Regions from separate parts of the Hydrogenophaga sp. LT287 genome, predicted to be linked through region 3. Evidence: predicted binding sites of a transcription regulator. Region 3 holds the regulator's gene; each other region holds the start of a gene.
The links. The regulator FNR, encoded in region 3, switches genes on or off when oxygen is low (the NO sensors DNR and NnrR bind a similar motif). The targets are predictions, from matches to a motif close to TTGATNNNNATCAA.
Positions count from the first base shown of each region.

Region 1: the regulator FNR is predicted to act here: its motif matches at 1,346-1,359, upstream of AC0GNR_RS14990 (hemerythrin domain-containing protein).
Region 2: the regulator FNR is predicted to act here: its motif matches at 1,049-1,062, upstream of AC0GNR_RS11015 (hemerythrin domain-containing protein).

Region 1 is NZ_JBVPZC010000023.1:38,022-40,263, reverse strand. Features, by position in the region: gene AC0GNR_RS15000 (heavy metal translocating P-type ATPase) at 1-66, shown strand, start outside; gene AC0GNR_RS14995 (alkene reductase) at 232-1,287, shown strand; gene AC0GNR_RS14990 (hemerythrin domain-containing protein) at 1,433-2,029, shown strand; gene AC0GNR_RS14985 (hypothetical protein) at 2,180-2,242, shown strand, end outside.
Region 2 is NZ_JBVPZC010000012.1:31,805-34,046, forward strand. Features, by position in the region: gene AC0GNR_RS11010 (SDR family oxidoreductase) at 1-298, shown strand, start outside; gene AC0GNR_RS11015 (hemerythrin domain-containing protein) at 445-990, opposite strand; gene AC0GNR_RS11020 (3-hydroxybutyryl-CoA dehydrogenase) at 1,196-2,047, opposite strand.
Region 3 is NZ_JBVPZC010000018.1:53,694-55,935, forward strand. Features, by position in the region: gene ccoG (cytochrome c oxidase accessory protein CcoG) at 1-170, shown strand, start outside; gene AC0GNR_RS13600 (hypothetical protein) at 214-510, shown strand; gene AC0GNR_RS13605 (hypothetical protein) at 592-885, shown strand; gene fnr (fumarate/nitrate reduction transcriptional regulator Fnr) at 995-1,714, opposite strand; gene hemN (oxygen-independent coproporphyrinogen III oxidase) at 1,897-2,242, shown strand, end outside.

The sequences.
Region 1 (2,242 bases), on a different contig from region 3:
CTGCTCAAGCGCTGGAAACCCCCGGTGACGCCGCCGGCAGTGGCCGAGCACCCACCGGGTGCATGAGCTGCGGCATGGCCAGCCGCGTTTGGCGCCTGCCTGTGCGCCTACAGGTTTTGCTGTTCCCTTGCTGCAGCGCCGGCGGTGGGGCGGTGGTAAGGTCGCGCCCCGCTGGCCGCTTCCCCTGCGTCGCGGCCTTGGCTCCCCATTCCCTCCCTTTTGAAAGTCCTCATGTTGTTCACCCCTTTGCAAGCCGGCGCCATCACGCTGCCCAACCGCGTTCTCATGGCACCGCTCACCCGGGCGCGCGCCAGCGCGGGCCACATGCCCAACGCGCTCATGGCCGAGTACTACGCGCAGCGCGCCAGTGCCGGTCTGGTCATCACCGAATGCACCATGATCCTGCCCGGCACCTCGGCTTTTGTGTCTGAGCCGGGCGTGTACAGCCCCGAGCAGATTGCAGCCTGGAAGGTGGTGACCGACGCGGTGCACGCCCGTGGCGGGCGCATCTTCATGCAGATCTGGCACGCCGGGCGCGCGGCCCACCCGGCATTGAACGGGGGTGCAGAAACCGTGTCGTCCAGCGCGCTGGCCGTGGACGGCGACACCCAGACGCCCGAAGGCAAGCTGCCCAATGTGGTGCCGCGTGCGCTGCGCGCCGACGAAATACCCGCATTGGTGGAAGCCTTTGCCCAAGCCGCCCGCAACGCGGTGCAAGCCGGCTTTGACGGTGTGGAAGTGCACGGCGCCAACGGCTACCTGATCGACCAGTTTTTGCGCGATGGTGCCAACCAGCGCACCGACGCTTACGGCGGCTCGCTGGAGAACCGAGCCCGTTTCCTGTTTGAGGTGCTGACCGCGGTGAACGCCGCCATTGGCGAAGGCCGCGTGGGCCTGCGTTTGTCGCCGCTGAACAGCTACAACAGCATGATCGACAGCGACCCGATGGGGCTCACGGCTTTCCTGGCCGAGCGCTTGAACGGCTTCAACCTGGCTTACCTGCACGTGATGCGTGCCGACTTTTTCCAGGCCCAGCAAGCCGACGTGATGACGCCCGCACGCGCCCACTACAAAGGCGTGCTGGTGGGCAACATGGGCTACAGCGGCGACGAGGCTGAAAAGGCCGTTCAGGCCGGGTTGCTCGACGCCGTGGCCTTTGGTACCGCCTTTTTGGCCAACCCCGATCTGCCGGCGCGCCTGCAGGCCGGCGCGCCGCTCAACGCCCCCGACGCCAGTACGTTTTACACGCCCGGCGCCAAGGGCTACACCGACTACCCAACGCTGTGAACCGACACGGCCGGCGACGCCGGCCGTGTGGGTGTCGGCCGCGCAGGGCGGGTGCTTGTTGACCTGTATCAAGACCCGAAACGGCGATCTGCGGGATGCTAGGGGCGCTGCTTGTCAGCCATAACAACCCACCGGAGACAACGCCATGAACCACGAAGCCCTGCGCGTCATCCGCGACGAACATGCCACCTTGGCAGCCATGTTGCAGTCGCTCATGCAGATGGTCAAACGCGGCCCCAGCCCCGACGGCAAAGACCAGCACGAGCTGTTTTTTGATGTGCTGCGTGCCATGCTGTTCTACATCGACGAGTTCCCTGAAAAGCTGCACCACCCCAAAGAGTCGGACCTGCTGTTTCCCCGCGTGGCACGGGCCGCGCCGCACGTCATGAGCGCCATCGACCAGCTGGAGCGTGACCACGGTGCGGGCGAGCTGCGCGTGCGCGAGCTCATGCACCTGCTGATGGCCTGGGAGTACCTGGGCGATACGCGGCGCAAGGCGTTTGAAGACGAGGTCACGGCTTATGTGGATTTCTATTTGCAGCACATGCGGCTGGAAGAAACCGTGGTGCTGCCTGAAGCCGAAAAGCACCTGACCGACGCCGACTGGCATGCGCTGAACGCCGCTTTTGCCACCAACCAGGACCCGCTGAGCAACCGGGTTCCACGCGACCCGCAGTTTGACCGCCTGTTCACCCGCATCGTCATGCGGGCGCCCGCACCCGTGGGGCTGGGGCAAGACTGAGCGCTTGAGCGACGCTGCGCCTGGCCGGCGCGGTGGGGTGCCCGGGTTCGGCGGGTAATACAAATAGTTTTAGTTGACGCGGATCAATGGCGATCGGTGGTTGATCATGCATACTTATGTAACTATTTGTATTACACGTGTGCCCGCACCATGTCTCAATCAGCCCAACGTCCCCCTTTTGACGACCCTTATGGCGTGTCCAGGTTGCTGCAC
Region 2 (2,242 bases), on a different contig from region 3:
CAGCATCGGCGACAACGCGCTGGGTGGCTGGTATGGCTACCGCGCATCCAAAGCCGCGCTCAACCAGCTGGTGCACACGGCGGCCATTGAGCTGGCGCGGCGCAACCGCGACGCGCTGTGTGTGGCGCTGCACCCCGGCACGGTGGACACCGGGCTGTCACAGCCCTTTGCCAAAACCGGGCTGCAGGTGCGACCGCCTGACGTGGCGGCGGGCGAGCTGCTGGGCGTGATCGATGGCTTGCCCCCGGGCAGCTCAGGCGGGTTTTTTGACCACCGTGGTTTGACGGTGGCCTGGTGAGCTGAGCCGCTGAGCGCGAGGCCTATAGATCCGGCCCAGTGAAGTCTTAAAGTCCGTTCGGGTTGAGCTTGTCGAAACCTTCCTCAGACATGGCACGAGCCCTTCGACAGGCTCAGGGCGAACGGTTGATACTTCATAGGGCCGAATTAATAAGAGGGCAGGGCAGCGCTTTTAAGGGCTCTGCGTTTCGCCATTTCACGGCCCATACCCACCGTGTCCAGGCTGGCCAAGCGCTGCTTGGCGGCCGGGTAGGCAATCGACTCTTCCAGAACGATGTGGTCCAGGTAGAGGGCTTCAAAAACCTCCAGTGCGTGCCGAAGTTCCACGGTGTCAAACCACAGGTTGCCGTTGGTGGCGGCTTCCAGGCTGGGCGCGATCTGAATCCAGTTTTCTTCCAGCCAGCCGTGGTCTTGCACCAGGTGTTCAGCGGCTTGCACGATCTCGGCGTTCTGGCTGTTCAGCAGCGCCGGGAAAATGTGTTTTTCTTCGTCCAGGTGGTGCTGGCGCGCTTCGCCATTGAAGTAGTCCAGCACGCGGCGGGCCTGCTCCCGGTTGGCCTGGTTCAGGCCGCTGTTTTCAATCGCATCCACCAAGCCGTTCAGCTGTTGCAGCTGCTGCTGAATCTCGCGGTGGGTGCTGTCGAGAAACTCAAAAACAGCGAGCGACGGTTGGGTGCGGGCAGCAGCGTTCATGAAAAACCCCTGGGCAGTGAAAAGTGGGTTCATCATAAAAATGCTGCGCCGCAGCAGCTTGATCTGGCGCAAACAATGGGCCGGCTAACGTACCGAGCGAGCCTTCACCGGCGCGCGTGTCCCCACAACCCAAGATGCCGCGGAACGGGCTTCGCCCGGCCGCAGGCATCGCCCCCTGGGGGGTGACGCGCAGCGGCGCGGGGGGTCAATAAGTGAACACGCCGCGCCCGGTTTTGCGGCCCAGCCAGCCAGCGGCCACCATTTCCTTCAGCAGCGGCGCGGGGCGGTACTTGCTGTCGTTGTATTCGGCCATGTAGACGTTCATCACCGCCAGGCACACGTCCAGGCCAATCATGTCGGCCAGTGCCAGCGGGCCAATAGGCTGGTTGCAGCCCAGCTTCATGCCGGCATCAATGTCTTCCGGCGTGGCCAGGCCCTCGGCCAGCACAAAGAAAGCTTCGTTGATCATGGGCACCAGGATGCGGTTGACCACAAAACCGGGCGCGTTCTTCACCGTGATGGGCGTTTTGCCCAGGGCTTCGGCCAGCGCCTTCACCGCGTCGTGCGTGGCGTCGCTGGTCTGCAGGCCGCGGATGATTTCCACCAGCGCCATCATGGGCACCGGGTTGAAGAAGTGCATGCCGATGAAGCGGTCGGGGCGCTGCGTGGCAGCGGCCAGCTTGGTGATGCTGATCGAGCTGGTGTTGGTGGCCACGATCACGTCGGCGCCCAGCAAGCCGTCCAGCTGCTGCAAGATCTTGACCTTCAGTGCCTCGTTTTCGGTGGCGGCTTCAATGACCAGTTGCGCGCCCTTGAGGTCTTCGTAGTTGGTCGAGCCCTTGATGCGGGCCAGCGCCGCGTCTTTCTCGGCGGCGGTCATTTTTTCTTTCTTAATCAGCCGGTCCAGGCTGCTGGCCACCGTGGCCAGGGCTTTGTCCACCGCCGCCTGGGCAATGTCGACCAGCACCACCTGGATGCCGCTGGTGGCGCAGGCCTGCGCAATGCCGTTGCCCATGGTGCCCGAGCCAATAATGCCCACGGTCTGGATGCTGTTCATACGGTTCACTCCTGTGTGTTTCGAAAAAAAGAATTGTCCAGCGCGTCTGCGCGGGGCGCTGACGCGCTGGGTCACGCACGCGTCACGCCTAGACGGGCGCGTCTATCTGCTCGCGTGCCTGCGTGCTAACTTAGCCGCTGATTGTCGCGCCCCATCTTGCAAGGGTATGACAGCGGTTGGATTCGCCTGACCCAA
Region 3 (2,242 bases):
AAAACAAAGTCGAGGTGTTGCCCACTGAGGTCCGCTCGGCCGTGATTCGGGTTCAGATACCGCCGGATGCTGCAAACCCGGGCTCGCACCCCATCCAGTTCAGCATCCGCTCGGTTGGTGACGAGCCAGTCGAGGTTTCCGAGAAAGCTGCCTTCCTGGTCCCGCGCTGACGACATTCAGCGCCATTTGACATTCCCATTTCGGAGCTACAACATGAGCAACGCGCCCTTGACCCAGCCCCCAAGCCATGAAAATACCCCCTGGTGGAGAATTCCACATGTGGTGTTCGTGCCGGCTCTTCTGTTGTGTGGGGTGATAGCGACCAGCACCATGGTGGTCATTTCGTCGATGGACCAGGATCCGGTGCTTGACAAGGAGGTCTACGAGCGAGAGCGCAGGGCGGCACTGGCACTGGAGGGGCAAGCAAGGATCGATGCGCTGATGGCTGTGCAGCCAGCCAATCAGGGTCGAAACCATGCGGCTTCACCTTTGGTGCCCTCTGAAAAATAATGGCCAGCCTGGCTACCGGTGCAGCTGTACCCGGGTGCTTGTCGCTTTAACAAAACCAGATATGGAAGAGGAGCCGCACCGATGTGGACACAGCGTTTGATGTGGATAGCATGGCCTGCTTTTTTGGTGGCCGCGGTGCTGGAAATGGTGGTGTTTGCTTTTGTCGATCCCAGCGATCTGCATTGGTTTGGCTCTCCTCTGGCCCTGTCGCGGGAAGCGGTTTACACCCTCGCGTTCTTTGTGTTCTGGGGTGCAACCATGGTTTCCAGCGCCTTGACAACTTTGCTCGCCATGTCGCCATTTGAGGTGAACCGTTGCCCGATACCCGCAGACGAGCGACCAACCGACTGCGCCAAGAACGGTCGCTGCGGCTGAAACGGCTAGCGCCTTCAGCGCCAACAAAAACCCCGGAGAGGCGTATGCGCCTGTCCGGGGTTTTTTTGTTGGGCATTCGCCCAGGTTTTCGTTGTGTGTCGCGGTGGATTCAGCGGCAAGTTTGCGGATTCACGATCTGCTTGAGCCCTTCGGTGCTCTTGATGTGAACATAGCGCTGTTTCACTTCGATAATGCCGTCGTCAACGAACTTGGAGAAAGTGCGGCTCACCGTTTCGAGCTTCATACCCAGGTAGCTGCCGATCTCTTCGCGGGTCATGCGCAAAATCAGCTCGGACTGTGAGAACCCGCGGGCATGAAGCCGCTGGACCAGATTGAGCAAGAAAGCCGCCAGCCGTTCTTCGGCGCGCATGCTGCCCAGCAGCAGCATCACCGAGTGGTCGCGCACGATCTCGCGGCTCATGATCTTGTGGACGTGGTGTTGCAGGGTGGTGAATTCGCGTGAGAGCTCTTCCACCTGGTCAAAAGGCATCACGCACACCTCGGCGTCCTCCAGTGCAATCGCGTCGCACGAGTGGTGGTCGCTGACGATGCCGTCCAGGCCAATGATTTCTCCCGTCATCTGAAAGCCGGTCACCTGGTCACGGCCGTCTGCGGTAGTAACGCAGGTTTTAAAAAAACCAGAACGAACGGCAAATAGCGACGTGAACTTGTCGCCCGTGTTGAAGAGCGCGGAGCCGCGCTTGATGCGGCGGCGTGTGGAAATCACCGCGTCGAGCTTGTCTATCTCTTCGCTGTTCAGACCCATGGGCAGGCACAACTCCCGCAGGTTGCAGCTTGAGCAGGCGACTTTGATGCTTTGAATGTCCATAATTTTTCCAGGATTGCGGGGTTAGCTTAACGCATCGGCCCGAGCACTGTCGAGAAAAGGCCGGTCTGGAGTCTGGGGGCAATCCTGGGGACAACCCCCGGTCCGACCGAGGCCTTGATCAAGATCAAAGGCGCTGGCGCGCTCATGCGGCACATTCAGCCCTCAGAACTGGAGAACTGTTTGTGAGTCATGCTATTTCCAACGAGTTGCTCAAGCGATTCGACATTCCTGGGCCTCGTTACACCTCGTACCCGACGGCAGACCGATTCGTCGAAGCTTTCGCGGAGCAAGACTATATACAAGCGCTGGAGCAGCGCCGAGTGGGTTCCATGGCGCTGCCGCTGTCGCTGTATGTGCACATTCCGTTTTGTGAGTCGGTCTGCTACTACTGCGCCTGCAACAAGGTGATCACGAAGCACCACGAACGTGCAGCCGAATACCTGCGCTATCTGTCTCGTGAGGTGGAGCTGCAGGTGCAGCACTTCGGGCAAGGTCACAGCGTGTCGCAGCTGCACCTGGGCGGCGGTA